One region of the Collinsella sp. AF28-5AC genome, then DNA from elsewhere that is predicted to be linked to it. Evidence: riboswitches for the same ligand, from Rfam matches in the RefSeq annotation. Region 1 holds a riboswitch; the other holds the start of a gene.
The links. Region 1 has a riboswitch for thiamine pyrophosphate ahead of thiC (phosphomethylpyrimidine synthase ThiC). Riboswitches for the same ligand answer to the same signal wherever they lie in the genome.
Positions count from the first base shown of each region.

Region 2: it holds a riboswitch for thiamine pyrophosphate, as region 1 does, so the genes downstream of both, thiM (hydroxyethylthiazole kinase) here and thiC (phosphomethylpyrimidine synthase ThiC) in region 1, are expected to answer to the same signal.

Region 1 covers NZ_QRTA01000001.1:39,091-47,278, reverse strand. Annotated here, with positions in the region: gene polA (DNA polymerase I) at 273-3,023, opposite strand; gene DWZ01_RS00205 (aminopeptidase) at 3,190-4,587, shown strand; gene DWZ01_RS00200 (YaaA family protein) at 4,693-5,502, shown strand; gene DWZ01_RS00195 (hypothetical protein) at 5,526-6,041, opposite strand; TPP riboswitch at 6,105-6,220, shown strand; gene thiC (phosphomethylpyrimidine synthase ThiC) at 6,213-7,547, shown strand; gene thiD (bifunctional hydroxymethylpyrimidine kinase/phosphomethylpyrimidine kinase) at 7,730-8,188, shown strand, end outside.
Region 2 covers NZ_QRTA01000004.1:77,434-85,621, reverse strand. Annotated here, with positions in the region: gene DWZ01_RS04500 (LysR family transcriptional regulator) at 1-441, opposite strand, end outside; gene DWZ01_RS04495 (HAD-IIB family hydrolase) at 452-1,360, opposite strand; TPP riboswitch at 1,524-1,634, shown strand; gene thiM (hydroxyethylthiazole kinase) at 1,686-2,525, shown strand; gene DWZ01_RS04485 (thiamine-binding protein) at 2,529-2,870, shown strand; gene DWZ01_RS04480 (thiamine phosphate synthase) at 2,867-3,562, shown strand; gene DWZ01_RS04475 (patatin family protein) at 3,675-4,544, opposite strand; gene DWZ01_RS04470 (EAL domain-containing protein) at 4,869-7,586, shown strand; gene DWZ01_RS04465 (diguanylate cyclase domain-containing protein) at 7,714-8,188, shown strand, end outside.

The sequences.
Region 1 (8,188 bases):
GTGGCTCGTCGGACCTGGCCGGGTGGCATGGGTTATCTTTTCGCTCGGTCAGGTCCTGCGCAAGACGAAAGCCACATTAAGTGGCTTTCTTTGCGTGCGGAATCTACGAAAAGTTAACCCATGCCACCCGGCCAGGTCCTGCGGTGACTTGCTTGCCGCCTGGATGGCGTCTTGGCGTCTAGATACTTAGCTGAATAATTATGGATGAAGGGAGTTCCTTGCTGAAAGGGACTCCCTTCTGGTTTGGCTGCTTTGGATCTGTGGCTGCTTCCCTATTTGGCGTCGGCCCAGGTTGTGCCGGTGCTGGCTTCGGCGATTAGGGGGACGCGGAGGTCTACTACGTGTTCCATGACGTCGCGGACCATGGCGGTGAGGCGCTCGACTTCGTCGACGGGGCACTCAAAGTCCAGTTCGTCGTGCACCTGTAAGATCATGTGGGCGGCAAAGCCTTCTTCTTCCAGACGGCGGCTTACGCGGGCCATGGCGATCTTGATGATGTCGGCCGCGGTGCCCTGCATGGGGTGGTTCATGGCCGTGCGCTCGCCGAAGCCGCGGAGTTGCGGATTTTTGGCCTTGAGCTCCGGAATATGACGACGGCGGCCGTACATGGTCTCGGCGTAGCCCGTCTGCTTGGCGCGTGCCACCACGTTGTCGAGGAACGTGCGCACACCCGGGTAGGCCTCGTAGTAGCGGTCGATCATGTCGCGTGCCTCGGCCATCGAGATATGCAGCGACTGCGACAGGCCGTAGGCCTGCTGGCCATACACGATGCCAAAGTTCACGGCCTTGGCGCGACTGCGCAAGTCGGGCGTTACCTCGGACACCGGCACACCAAACACGCGCGCCGCCGTCTCGGCATGGAAGTCCTCGCCCTCGTTAAAGGCGCGCACCAGGTGCTCGTCACCCGAGAGATGTGCCAGCAGACGCAGCTCGATCTGCGAGTAGTCCACCGCCAAAAAGACGCTTCCCTCGCCTGCCGAAAACGCCGTCTTGACGGTACGACCCAGCTCCGAGCGCGTCGGGATGTTCTGCAGGTTCGGGTCGCTCGAGGACAGACGCCCCGTTGCCGTGATGGTCTGGTTGTACGTAGTGTGTACGCGACCGTCACCACGGCGTAGCGGGCCCAGCGTGTCCAGATAGGTGGACTTGATCTTAGACTTCTCACGCCAGTCCAAGATCAGACGCACGATTTCGTGGTCACGGGCAAGATCGCTCAGAACCTTGGCGTTGGTTGAATAATAGCCGCGCTTAGTCTTCTTGAGGCCCTTGGTCGGAAGGCCCATCACGTCAAAGAGCACGTGCGAAAGTTGCATGGGGCTGCCGATGTTAAAGGTCTCGTCACCCGCCAGGTCGCGAATGCTGCGCTCAACCTCGGCAATCTGGGTCGCCAGACCCTCGGACAGACTGTGCAGGCGGTCGGGGTCCACAAGCATGCCCGCGCGCTCCATCTTGGCAAGTACCGGAACGAGCGGCATCTCGATACCATCGAACACGTTGGCGGCGTTCTCGCGGGCCATGCGGTCGCGCAACGGCGCCACGAGCGCCAGCGTCAGGGCCGCAGTACGGGCGGCAGGCGCCGGAGCGTCCTCACCGGCACCCTCTGCACCGCGCGCCGCAGGCAGCGCCATCTGCAGATAGGTATCGGCCAGATACGCCTCGTCAAACTCAGAGCGGTCAGAATCCAGCAGGTAGGCGGCAACCACGGTGTCGAAGATACGCGTGGAATCGACTGCCAGCGGATCCATGAGCTCGGGCTCAGAAGAATCGATGGGCGAAAGCTCGTGCAACAACGCCTTCGTATCCGGGCTCGCCACGCGGCCCTCCATAAACAGGCGCGCAAGCACGCCGGCAATCACGCCGTGGGCGAAGTTGAAGCCATCGACTACGGCAGTGGTACCGCCGTCGCCCTCCTCGAGCGCGAACAGGCCCTTGGACGTCGCCAACCACAGCGTGCGCGTCAGTCCAAAGAGCGCGCCCTCTTCCTTGTCGTCGTCCACCACGGCGGCGACCCACTCGCCGGCATCAATCGCGCGGGAGACCTCAGCCGCAACGGCACCAAGCGCGTCGGCATCGCCGGCGGCTGCGCGAACCATAGCAGGTATCTCAAACACACTGGAGGCAGCAGCAGCCCCGCCCTCGCCGCCGATCAACGCCAAGAAACGGTTCTGCATGGCGGTGATACCAAGCGTACCCAGTGCCGCAGACACCTCGTCGGCAGAAAACGCCGGGAAGGACGTCGCCTCAAAATCGAGCTCGACGGGCGCATCGGTGCGAATGGTTGCGACCTTGCGGCTCAGCAGCGCATCGTCGATGTGCGCACGCAGGTTCTCGCCCATCTTGCCCTTGACCTCGTCGGCATGCGCGATGACCTCGTCCAAGCTGCCGTACTGTGCGATGAGCGCGCTCGCCTTTTTGGGGCCGATGCCCGGTACGCCGGGAATGTTGTCCGACGTATCGCCCTTTAGACCGTAAAAATCGGGCACGAGCGCCGGCGTAATGCCATGATACAGGTCGTCCACGCTCTCGGGCGTCATGATCGCCACGTCGGACAGGCCCTTGCGGGTCGAGACCACGTTGACGTGCTCGGTCACGAGTTGATACATGTCGCGGTCGCCGGTCACCAGCAGCATGTCGCAGCCGGCCTCTTCACCCAGGCGCGCCATGGTTCCCAGGATATCGTCGCCTTCCCAGCCCTCGGACTGCAGAATCGGCACGTTGAGCGCGGTGAGCAGCTCCTTGATCATCGGAAACTGCGCATGCAGATCGGGGTCCATGGGCGGGCGTTGCGCCTTATACTGCGGCAGCATCTCCATGCGCACGCGCGGTTTGCCCTTGTCAAACGCCACGACCACACCGTCGGGGTTAAAGGCATCGATCATCTTGAGAAACATGTTCAGAAAGCCGAAAATCGCGTTGGTGGGGCGGCCGTCCGGCGCATTCATGGTGGGCGGCACGGCGTGGAAGGCGCGGTGCATGAGCGAGTTGCCGTCGATAACGGCAAAGGTGCGGCGCTTGTCAGACATATTGAATACCTCGCTTTGGGCTGGGCACGGTTTGCTTACTCCAGTTTACACGCTCCCCGCCCCGCGGCCACCGCACATCAAGCTCCCCCGCCACCGCGAGCCCGCGCGTGATACGATGGCTCACGGTACATCAACCAGCACGATCGATCCGAAAGGAGCCTGCGTCATGGAGCGTCCCTGCGCATGGAAAAAGTACACGCCACAGCAAGTCGAGGAGCTCGAGGGGCTTTGCCGCGGCTATAAGCAGTTTTTGAGCGAGAACAAGACCGAGCGCCTGTGCGTCAAGACCGGCATCAAGATGGCCGAGGAGGCGGGATACGTCGACCTGGAGACCGTGATCGCCGAGGGCCGCACGCTCAAGGCCGGCGACAAGGTGTACGCCGCCAACCACGGCAAGGACCTTATGCTCGTCAACCTGGGCACCGCCCCGCTCGAGCAGGGCTTTAACATCCTGGGCGCCCACGTGGACTCGCCGCGCCTGGACCTTAAGCAGAATCCCGCCTTCGAGGCCGGCGACATGGCCTACCTCGACACGCACTACTACGGCGGCGTCAAGAGCTACCACTGGGTAGCCTCCCCGCTCGCACTCGTGGGCGTCATCTGCAAAAAGGACGGTACCACCGTCGACATCAATATCGGCGACAAGGCAGACGATCCGGTCTTTACCATCTCCGATCTGCTGATCCACCTCTCGAGCGAGCAGATGGCCAAGCCCGCCAAGGACGCCGTCGACGCCGAGATTCTCGACGTGATCGTGGGCGGCCGTCCCGTCAAGTTCGATGAGGACGACAAGGACGCTTCCAAGGAGCCCGTCAAGCAGATGTTCTTGGACATCCTCAAAGAGCAGTACGGCGTCGAGGAGGAGGACTTCCTCTCCGCCGAGATCGAGGTCGTGCCCGCCGGCCCCGCCCGCGACATGGGCCTCGACCGCTCCATGATTCTGGGCTATGGTCACGACGACCGCGTCTGCGCTTACCCCTCCATGCTCGCCCAGATCAATGTGGCCAATGTCGAGCGCACGAGCATCACGCTCATCGTCGACAAAGAGGAGATCGGCTCCGTGGGCGCCACCGGCATGACGAGCCGCTTCTTCGAGAACACCGTCGCCGAGATCATGACGCTCGCCGGCGAGGACAGCCCGCTGGCTCTGCGCCGCGCGCTCGCCCACAGCCGTATGCTCTCCTCCGACGTGTCCGCCGGCTTCGACCCGGGCTATGCCGGCAAGTTCGAGACCAAGAACGCCGCCTTTATGGGTCGCGGCCTGTGCTTTAACAAGTACACGGGCAGCCGCGGCAAGGGCGGCTCTAACGACGCCGACGCCGAGTATGTGGCCCTCATTCGCGACATCATGGACAAGGCAGGAGTGGACTTCCAGACCTGCGAGCTCGGCCGCGTCAACGCGGGCGGCGGCGGCACCATCGCCTACATCATGGCCAAGTACGGCATGAACGTCATCGATTCCGGCGTTGCCGTCCTGTCCATGCACGCCCTGTGGGAGGTCGCCAACAAGGCCGACATCTACGAGGCCTATCGCGGCTACAAGGCCTTCCTCGAGCGCGCCTAATCCACCCCACCCATAACTTGCGGTGGAATACGGATTGATTTGGTCTTTCAATAGCCCAAACAGACCGTATTCCACCGCAATTTCTTTTTTGGCAGAGGAGAGTCCATGCTGCAGGTCATCATTTCGCCCGCCAAGCAGATGCGCGCGGCCCAAAATGCTTTTGAAGTCCTGGGCATTCCACCCTTTGTGCGCGAGACAGCTCGCCTCCACCGCGCACTGCTAGATATCGAGCGGAATGAAGGCAGCGGCGGCCTGCAGGCGCTGTGGAACGTGAGTGACAAACTGCTGGGACCTTGCCTCAACACCCTGCATGAGTTCGGGCCCATCCTGAAAAACGGCGATCTCGACAATCCCGCACTCGCCCGTCACTTCTCCCCTGCCATCATGTCCTATCACGGCATTCAGTACCAGAGCATGGCACCCGAGGTAATGGATGCCGAACAGCTCGCCTGGCTGCAAAGCCATCTGTGGATCCTCTCCGGCCTCTACGGGTGCGTTCGTCCCTTTCATGCCGTCGAACCGTATCGGCTGGAGATGGGCGCGAAGCTTGTCGTCGACGGTGCCCGAGACCTCTACGCATTTTGGAGCGATAAGCTCGCGCGGGCTATCGCCCCGGCAGGCTCAAACACCACGATCGTCAACCTCGCCAGCGTAGAGTATGCCAAAGCCGTTCTGCCCCACCTCGCGGGCGACGCCACGGCCGTCACATGCCTCTTTGGCGAGGGCATCCGCAACGGGAAGCCCATCCAACGGTCGACCGCCAGCAAAAAGGCGCGCGGCTCCATGGTGCGGTGGATGGCAGAAAACAAGCTCGAGGATGCAAGCGAACTTACCGCATTCAACATCGGCTATCGGCACATCCCCGAGCTTTCAGACAAAAACACCCTGGTTTTCATGAACGCGCAGGCACTATAGGCCCGCCGTTTCCAAACACCCCGTTACTCCGCCAAGCCATCGGCCTTTGCAATCTCGCTCGTCGAGCCATCTTGGTAGGTAATCTTAACGTGCTCTACGTCGGATACCGTAACGCCCGACGGAGGTTCCAGACGCCACTCCGTCAGCGCAATGTCCATGGTCGTGGGCACGTCCCCTTGATCTTTGAGCTTCACCGTCAGCGTTTTGAGCGTCGCATCAAACGTCACGCGTTCGATTTCTTCACCCGGAATAGACCCGCCGCTCAGCTGCAGCTGCACAAACTCGTCGCGCGGATACCAATAGTCGCCCGGTGCGGCAACCGTGTTGCCACCAGAAACTTTCATGGTCATAATCGGCAGGCCCTCGTCGGCTTCAAACCCCCAGGTGGCGCCGCCAGGACCGCCGAACGTCCAAATACAAAAGGCAATCACCAGCACGGCAAGCACCGCAAAACCAATCGCGACCAACCCATGGTGCGCACGGCTTTCCTCGGCCGATACACCCCATTGTGTCTCTCGATATAGATGCTTGTCTTCCATGTACGCCTCCCCACAGGCACGCTCGTTGGCCCAATCGTACCCATTCAGGCTATACTTGAGCCCATTACATAAACGGGGAGCTTGCAGGACAAGACGGCAGGCTGAGACTGGGCGCGCCCGCCCTGACCCGCAAACCTGATATGGGTAATGCCAACGAAGGGAGCCGTGCCAATGAGCGCACAGACCGAGCCCAAGCTCGTCACGCAAATCGACTTCGCCCGCGCCGGGCGGATCACACCGCAGATGAAGGAGGTCGCCGAGCGCGAGCATCGCGACCCCGAGTACATCCGCGAGCGCGTGGCCGACGGCCGCATCTCCATTCCCGCCAACATCGTGCACATCAAAAAGGGCATGCGCGCCTTTGGCGTCGGTGAGGGCCTGTCCACCAAGGTCAACGTGAACCTGGGCATCTCGGGCGACAAGGCCGATGCCGCCGAGGAATGGAAGAAGGTCAAGATCGCCGAGGACTTTGGCGCCGACGCCATCATGGACCTCTCCAACTCGGGCAAGACGCGCCAGTTCCGCCAGCAGCTCATCGACGAGACGCCGCTCATGGTAGGCACCGTCCCCATGTACGACGCCATCGGCTACATGGAAAAGCCGCTGGTCAAGCTCACCAAGGACGACCTGTTCGAAGTCGTGCGCGCGCATGCCGAGGACGGCGTGGACTTTATGACCATCCACTGCGGCATAAACAAGTCGGTCACCAAGACCTTTAAGGAGACCGGCCGCCTGATGAACATCGTGAGCCGTGGCGGCTCACTGCTGTTTGGCTGGATGGAGGTCACCGGTAACGAGAACCCATTCTATGAGTTCTACGACGAGTTGCTCGAGATTTGCCACGAGTACGACGTGACGATTTCGCTCGGCGACTCCTGCCGCCCGGGCTGCCTCTACGACTCCAACGACGCCACCGAGACCGCTGAGATGATCGAGCTGGGCAAGCTGTGCAAGCGCGCTTGGGCCGCCGGCGTCCAGGTCATGGTCGAGGGCCCGGGTCACATGGCGCTCGACGAGATCGCCGCCAACATGAAACTGCAGAAACGCCTGTGCCACAATGCTCCGTTCTATGTGCTCGGGCCGCTGGTGACCGATATCGGCGTGGGTTACGACCACATCACCGCTGCCATCGGCGGCGCCATCTCCGCCAGCTCCGGTGCCGACTTCCTGTGCTACGTGACACCGGCAGAGCACCTATGCCTGCCCAACGCCCAGGATGTGCTCGACGGCCTCATGGCCACCAAGATCGCCGCACACGCCGCCGACATCGCCAAAAAGGTGCCGCACGCCCGCGACATGGACGACAAGATGGGCCAGGCACGCCGCAAGCTTGACTGGGACGCCATGTGGGAGTGCGCGCTCGACCCGGTTACGGGCAAGAAGCGCTACGAGGAGTCCCCCGCCGCCACCGAGGGCACTTGCACCATGTGTGGCAAGATGTGCGCCGTCCGCACCATCAACAAGATCTTCGAGGGCACCACGATCGACCTCGGCATAGAGGACTAACCCTGTCGCCGCGGCCGCCTCTGGCGGCGAGCTGGTGCCTGTCAATTGTTGACGTGTGAACATTTGCTTGCATTTGCGTAAAGATTGCATCGCCCGCCCGGGTTCGACATAGAGTCGGCCCGGGCATCTTTATAATGCTGGCTTAAAGACCCATTTGATTCCGACCGAACAAGGGAGCGAACATGGATCGTAGTAAGGTACCTGCCGTCCTGTCCATCGCGGGATCCGATTCCAGCGGCGGCGCCGGCATTCAGGCCGACATCAAGACCATCACGGCGCACCGCCTGTATGCCGAGACGGCCATCACCGCCATCACAGCGCAAAACACGCTGGGCGTCACCGCCGTACAGGATATCTCGCCAGATATCGTAGCCGCGCAAATTGACGCCGTTTTTGACGATATCCGCCCGAGCGCCGTCAAGATCGGCATGGTTTCTTCTGTCGAGATTATCGAAGTCATCGCCGACCGCTTGAGCGCCTGGAACGCAACGAACGTGGTCGTCGACCCCGTCATGGTCGCCACCTCGGGCGCGCGGCTGATTGCCGAAGATGCCGCCGAGGCGCTCACCCGCCGCCTGTTCCCGCTGGCGACGGTTATCACGCCCAATATTCCCGAGGCCATGGCCCTGCTCGACTACGAG
Region 2 (8,188 bases), on a different contig from region 1:
CGACAGATACAGGATGCCGAGTTCGCTTTTCATATGCGCGACATCCTCGATAATTTCGTGGGTCTGCTCCTCGCGCAGGGTAAAGTCGTAGCGCGCGGCATCGAACTCGCGGATCACATCGACAAACGCATTAACGGCAAAGGAATAATGCTGGCAGCTCACACTAAAGTGCGGCACCTGCTCGGACGTGCCTTTGTACTTGCCCTCGAGCAGGTCGGCCTGGTCGAGCACCTGGCGCGCGTAGCCCAAGAAGGTCTCGCCTTCCTCGGACACAATGACGCCCTTGTTGGTGCGCTCAAAGATATGCACACCCATCTCGTTTTCGAGATCGCGAATCGACGCGGTAATCGAGGGCTGCGACACAAAGAGCCGGCGCGAGGCCTCGGTGATGCTACCGCATTCGGCAACCTTAACAACATATCTGAGCTGCTGGAGCTTCATAGCCTTCTCCCTAGACGTTCGTGACGCCAAAACCTGCCGCGTCCATTTGACGCATAAACGACGGCATCTCCCCCGTCGCGGCGCAGGCGGCAATCTGATGCAGAGCCCCGGCAACCGCATCATCTGCCGCAGCGCCAATATGCCAGCGTGCGGCAGCCGTGACGGCCTCGTTGGCATTGGCGACTGCAACGGAGTTAGGAACGGCATCGATCATGGGCAAATCGTTATCAGAATCGCCGAATACGGCCACCTCGTCGGGCGTCAGGCCCAAAGCGCGCGCCAGCTCCAGCGCAGCGCAGCCCTTGTCCCAACCAGCCGGAAGGATGTCGAACAGGCGCACTCGGTTGTTGGGAAACACAAGCGAGAGTTCCGGCACCTCAGCGGCAACGCGCTCACGTAGCTCCGCGAGCTCCTCACGCGAACGGGCACTCCAGATATTCGCCTTAAACACCGACGCGTCATCGACGACGGGACGACATGGGGCCTCTTCGCCTTTGAGCCACGCGTTGCCGCCCGACTCCATGGCGCGACGAACGCGCTCGGGGTCACTCGTCACACAATGGGCATCGTTGCCCCAAAAGTCATCGCCCAGGCTGTAGACTTTTAGAAATGTATCGTCGGTCTCTTGCTCCAGATAGTCGGCCAAACGCATCAGAGCATCGTTGTCGATTGCGCGCGAGGCGACTACTTCGCCGTCAACAAACATCACCTGGCCGTTACAGAACGCACCGGTCGAATAACACCCGGAACGGTTTTTGAACATCCAGCCCATCGCGGACGGCTGACGACCCGAAACCGGCCCAAAGTGCAAACCCGCCGCCTGCATGGCATGAATACCCTCAATGGCGTAGTCGCTGGCGCCGTCATGCCCGGCTGGAATCAGTGTATCGTCCATATCGGTCAGCACAAGTTTGATCATAGAGTCCCCTCGGTCATTCTTAATCCCATCTATTGTACCGACCTGCCAAAAAGGGACAGGTTTATTTCGGCAGGTTTCATCTGGGAAAACGCAAAGTCCCAGTTGTTACCTGCCAAAATAAACCTGTCCCTTTTTGGCAGGTGCGCTAGTATAGGGAACAACAGATTCGATGCGGGAGTGCCGGCGGTGCAAACCACAAGGCTGAGAGGGCATGGGGCCCAATCCTTTGAACCTGTCAGTTAATGCTGGCGTAGGGAGCATGCCGCCTTTACAGGGGCGCTGTCTATGCACAGCGCCCCTTTTCTATGCCAAGGAGGCATGTGCAGTGATTGATTCGGAACAGCTTAAGCAACATATGGTCAAGGCCGTGGAGGAGATTCGCACCACCAATCCGATGGCCGGCTCCATCACCAACACGGTGACGATCGACTTTGTCGCCAACGCGCAGCTCGCTGTGGGTGGATCGGCCGCCATGGTCTATCTTCCCGACGAGGGCGAGGCGCTCGTTGCCGGCGGCGGCGCCATCTATCTCAATATGGGCACGCTCTTCCCCATCTACGAGCAGACGATTCCCCGCGCGGCCAAGGCGGCACACGACGCCGGCAAGCCCTGGGTGCTCGATCCGGTGGGTCTGGGCATCGGCAGTCTGCGCACCCAGTTGGTAAACGAGCTTAAGCAGTACAAGCCCGCCATCGTGCGCGGCAACGCCTCCGAGATCATCGCGCTCGCCGGCCTGTGGGGTCTTGAGGGCGAGGCGGCCGATCTGAGCCGCGTGCGCGGTGTCGATACCACCGACACGGTCGACGCCGCCCGCGATGCCGCCGTGGCGCTCGCCCGCTACACCGGCGGCGCCGTTGTGGTCTCGGGCGAAGTCGACCTGATCACCGACGGCATGACCGTGGCCAAGTCCCACGGCGGCAGCCCGCTCATGTCCAAGATCACCGGTTGCGGCTGCTCGCAAGGCGGCGTGCTGGCTGTGTACGCCTGCGCTGCCGACCCGTTTACGGCCGCCGTCTGCGGCACCGCCGTCTACAACGTTGCCGGCTCGCGTGCCGCCGCTGTCGCCGACGCCCCGGCAAGCTTTAAGGTCGCCTTTATCGACGAGCTCTACCGCGCAACCGCCCAGGACATCGCCAACAACCAGCTCGACCTCGAGGAGGCATAGGCCATGTCCGAGCCCGCAACCGATGCCGGCATGAATACGCTCGTCGCCGTGGCCATCGCCCCGTGCGGCACCGGCGATGAGCTGTCCGCCGAGGTCGCCGAGGTCGTGCGCGTCATTCGCGAGAGCGGCCTTCCCAACCGCACCACCTCGATGTTCACCGAGATCGAGGGCGACTGGGACGAGGTCATGCAGGTCGTGCGCGACGCAACCTTTGTGTTGGCGAGCAAGGGCATCCGCACCGAAGTCGTGCTCAAAGCCGATATTCGACCCGGATTTACCGACACCATGACCGGCAAGCTCGAGCGCATGGAAGCTCAGATCAAAAAGCAGGAGGAAACACGATGAGTATCCGCGACAACCTTGATATCTCGGCCTATCTGGTGCTCGGCCCCGAAAACACGCTCGGGCGCCCCGTGGGCGATGTGGTGGCCCAGGCACTCGACGCCGGCTTTACCTGCATCCAGGTGCGCTCCAAGGTGGCAAGCGCCCGCGAGATCATTGCGCTGACCGGCGACGCCGCGCAGGCAATCGCACAGGCCGGCAAGACCGGTCAGGTCGCTTTGCTGATTGACGACCGCCTGGACTGCGTACTCGCCGCGCGCGAGCAGGGCATTGCTGTCGACGGCGTGCACGTGGGTCAGAGCGACATTCCCGTCGAGGTCTGTCGCAAGCTGCTGGGGCCCAACGCCATCGTGGGCCTTTCCGCCCGTTGCGAGGAGATGCTCGAGTACGTCAAGACCGCCGACATGAGCCTAGTCGACTACCTGGGCATCGGCCCACTCCACGAGACCGAGACCAAGCGCGACTGCGGACGCGCGGCCGACGGCTCTATCATCACCAAGAGCTTTGAGGACCTGGCCGCCCTCCACGCGGCAAGCCCCGTGCCCATCGTGGTGGGCGGCGGCGTCAAGACGGCCGACCTGCCACAGCTCAAGGCCACCGGCGTCGACGGCTTTTTCGTGGTGAGCGCCGTCTGCAGCGCCGATGACCCCTACGCCGCGGCCAAGGAGCTCGTCGACACCTGGCAGCAGGCGTAAGTCTAGGCCGAGCAGCTGATTCGCAGCCTCATATCTTCAGCAATGGAAAGCGCATCCCAGTTTGAGCCTCCATTCCGGGATGTGCTTTCCGCCGAGATGGCGGCAGCAGCCTCTACCCTGCCAGATATGCCTCCAGTGCCGGCAAGGTCGCCTCCGCATCGCGGCGACCAATCTGGTAGATGCGCTCAAGTTCATCGGGCTCGCGACACAGCGACGGCACCTTCACCGATTCGCTCGGACGCACCACAAAGATCTCGCCGGCAGCCTCGCGACGTGCCAGGTCATCGAGCGTGGCATTGTAGACCTCATGCCGATGCTCAAGCGCTGCGACAAACTCCGGATAGTGACGGAACACGCGCCGCAGCATGGGCATCACGCTGTTGGGCTGCTTCACAAAGCCCGCCGGCTGCGTGAGTACCACGATATTGCGGTCATACCCCTGCGCAAACAGCCACGCGCTGGGAATAGAATCAGCCACGCCACCATCCAGATACTTATGCCCGTCAATAGCAACGGGACGCGTCGCCACGGGAATTGCCGACGACGCCCGAATCCACTCGATATCGCGCTCGTCGCCATACGGCAGATCGTGATAGACGGCCTTGCCCGTCTCGATATCGGTACACACGCACGTAAATCGCATGGGACAGGTGCGATACGCCTCTAAGTCGATAGGATCGCGCTCGATAGGCACCTCGTGATAAGCAAAGTCGGCATTGTACATATCGCCGGTTCGCAGCCAGCTGGTCACGCTCGCATAGCGCTTGTCGGCGCAATAGGCCTTGTTATAGCGAATGGCGCGGCCGATCTGGCGCGATTTAAAGTTGTAGCCAAACGCCGCGCCCGCCGAGACGCCCACCATATGGTCGCAGGTCAAACCGTGCTCCATCCAAACGTCGAGCACGCCCGCCGTATACATACCGCGGTAGCCGCCTCCCTCGAGCGCCAGCCCCACCGTGCGCGTCATATTTGACTGTGCCATGCGACCATCTCCGTTCCTGCGTTTTAAAACGGGACAAGTATACCCGTCAACATATATCGTCCCAGTCGCATTTTTATCGAACATCGCATCGTCGCGCTACCGCTTGTCGAATAATAGCCGCCCACAGCATGTGCACCCATATATAATTGTGCACTATTGTTTACACTACTCAGCTGTTATCAACAGCGAACATTAGCCGACAAATTAACTCAACAACGCGGCAAGGCGGGGGCCTGGATACATGCAAAGCGCTGAGCAACGACGCGTGTACACAACGAGCTCGCCCGACGCAATCCGCCCCGACCTCAGAAAGTCGCTTAGAACATGGAAACTGTCAGCAATTACACCGAAACGCTCGAAAAGACCGTCCGCGACCTTCTCGAACGGCAGGAGGATCTGATCAGGACTGCCTTTACCGACCAGCTTACCGGGCTTGGCAACCGTGGCGGCTTTGCCCGTTCCCTCGAGGAGCTCTGGGAGCAGGACGCCCCCGTTACCATGGCGTTCATCGATATCGACAATCTCAAGCACTGCAACGACGTCTTTGGGCATGACGAGGGCAACCGCTATATCTTGCAGGTAAGTCTCTATCTTAAGCTGTATATGAAGGTGGGCGAAGCGGCGTTTCGCATAGGCGGCGACGAGTTTGCCATCCTATCTACGATTGCAACCGAGGACGACCTCGCCGAACGTCTGAAACACTGCCGAACGGTTCTGCTCAAAAACAACGATTCCGAGATGCCCCACTCGTTTAGCTACGGAGTGTCACATGCCGACCCCGCCCTGGGCGAAGCTTCCAATCGCATGACGCTCGATGCCGACCATCGCATGTACGACTACAAGCTACGTCATGCCATGCACCTCGATCGACGCAATATCACGCAAGTCCACGCCGACGACTTCGAAATAAGCGATCGTATTTTTGACGCCTTTTCGATGCTCAACGAGGGCCGTTATTTCTTTATCGAGAACTTGGACAAACATCGCACCCTTTGGTCACAAGGTGCCTTGCGCGATCTTGGCCTTCCCTCGGAGCACATAGACAACTGTCGCGATTACTGGAAAACGCGCGTCCATCCCGACGACCTTGAGGCCTGCATCAACGACATCGACCAAGTCTACAACGGCACCAAGCACCGTCGCGTCATGCAGTATCGTGTGCGCAACGCCGTCGGCGACTACGTCCTTTGCCGTGCTCGCGGGTTTCGTATCGACGGCGACGGAAATGTCCCCTCGCTCTATGTCGGCGAGCTCGTCAACCACTCACTTGCCGAAACCGTCGACGCTGCCACAGGCCTCGGAACGCAGCGCATGCTGGTCAACGCCATCGACGCCTGCCGCCGCGATCGTTGCGAGACAGGGCTTATAGCGGTGCGCGTTCGTGGCACGACAAAACTCAACGAGCTCTACGGGGCCGAGGCTGTCGACAACATGCTTGCCGAATACGCAGGCCGCATGCTGTCGATCACCCGCGGCAGGAGCCGGGTCTACCGTTCACGAAGCGTCCAGTTCGTCGTGCTCAGCAACGAACTAGACCACGAGGCATTCGAGCAACTGACCCGCCACCTTAAAGAAGCCGTTTTCGCTCCTGTTCGAATCGCAGGCGACACCATTACTCCCGTCTGCCTTGTCGTCCCGGCCTTTTACGAGCACTTAACCCATCAAGCGACCGCCGTTTTAGGCGAACTCGACCGTCGCCTTCGCACGGCCGGCGGGCTTGTTCCCAACGACAGCCTCCCCATACCCGAGGCGGAGCGCAAAAGCGCCATAGCTGAACGTATCGACTCGCTCACGGGCCTCTATCGACCCAGCGAGTTTATGCGGCGCGCCAACGCATTTCTCGAGGCAAGGCGCAACGGCACCTGGTGCATCGCCACAGTCGACATGGGCCACATGCGCCTGTTTAATGAATGGCACGGCCAGGCCGAGGGCGACCGCGTACTCGCCGATGTGGGCACGGTCCTCAAGGACATCGAGAATGCCGATATGGGCGTCGCAGGGTACTGGGGCCAAGATGACTTTTGTGTACTCATCCCCTTTAAGCACATCACCGTCCATCAAATCTACAACCGCGTTCGCGAGGCCGTAGCCAGACATGATGACGGCGTAGGTTTTTGGCCGTCCATGGGCGTTTACCCCATCGACTCCAATGAGGAAATCACCATCGATGCGCAGGCAAAGGCCATGTTTACCAATCGACGCGCAAAAAACGACTTTAAGGAGCGCATTGCTATTTTCCGCCCCGCGGAGTACGAGCGCGAAGTCGCGTTCCACCGCACGCTGACCGAATTCCAGTACGCGCTGTCAAATGGTCGCATCACGTACTATCTTCAGCCCCAGGTCGATATGGAAACCGGCGAGATTATTGGCGCCGAAGCACTCACCCGCTGGATTGACAAGGACGGCTCTCTCATTTCGCCCACAACGTTTATCCCCGCACTCGAGGAAAGCGGCTTTGTAGTGACGCTCGACAAGTACATTTGGCAGGGTGTCGCCATATGGCTTCGCGAGCGTCTCGATCGCCGTCTTCGCGTGGTTCCGGTCTCGCTTAATGTGTCGCGCGTGGATATCCTTGCCTGCGACGTTGCCGAACATATGGGGGCGCTCGCCGCCCAATACAACCTACCGCCCGAGCTCATGCGTATCGAGATCACCGAGACGGCTTATACGGGAGAATCCGAGGCCGTGGATAAGCTGACCGCAGATCTGCACACCCGCGGCTTCTCGACCTATATGGACGATTTTGGCACCGGTCAGTCCACGCTCGCGATGCTCAAGAACGTCAACGTCGACGTCATCAAGCTCGACCGCACCTTTGTGCCCACCGACCGCGATCAAGGCCGCAGCACGCAAATCATTTCATCGATGCTCGAAATGGCGCAGTCGCTCCATCTGCCCGTCGTGGTCGAAGGCGTCGAGACAAATGAGCAGGCAAACATGCTACGACAAATGGGCGCCCGCTACGCTCAGGGCTTCCTCTACTACCGCCCCATGCCTGCGAAGGATTTTGAGGCATTGCTCGATGGTGGCAATAACAACTGATACGCTCGCGCGCAAAACGCCACCGTCGAAGGGGGCATTTGTCTCCATTAGCTAACTTATATCCCCAATTCAAACCGAATTGGGGATATGATACAAACCGTTGTTCCGCCCAAGGAGGTTATCCATCATGAACGAGTCATATCGCCTGGGCGAGCAATCGATTATTGCCTATCTTCAGCGACTTGCGAACGGCGTCTCGACCGCCGAACTCGATGTTGCCGCGCTGCCTGCTGAGCTACGCGCCGTTGGTGAGCAACTGCAAAAGACGCATGCCATCCTGCAACAAGAGCGCCAGCTGCTTGAGCGCAACGCCTATATCGATCCGCTCACCAACTTGGGCAACCGCAACGGATTCGACCGTCACGTCGAGCAACTCTGGCGCAAAGGCGACCCCTTCACCTGCGCCTATATTGACATCGACCATCTCAAGCATTGCAACGATAGGTTTGGCCACGCCGAAGGCAATCGCTATATTCTGAGCATCTGCCGCACGCTCTCCGAAACCATGGAGCACGATGAGATGCTGTTCCGTATCGGTGGAGACGAGTTTGTGCTCATCTCGCCCTCCGCAAACGAGATTGAACTCGAGCAGCGCTTGGAGC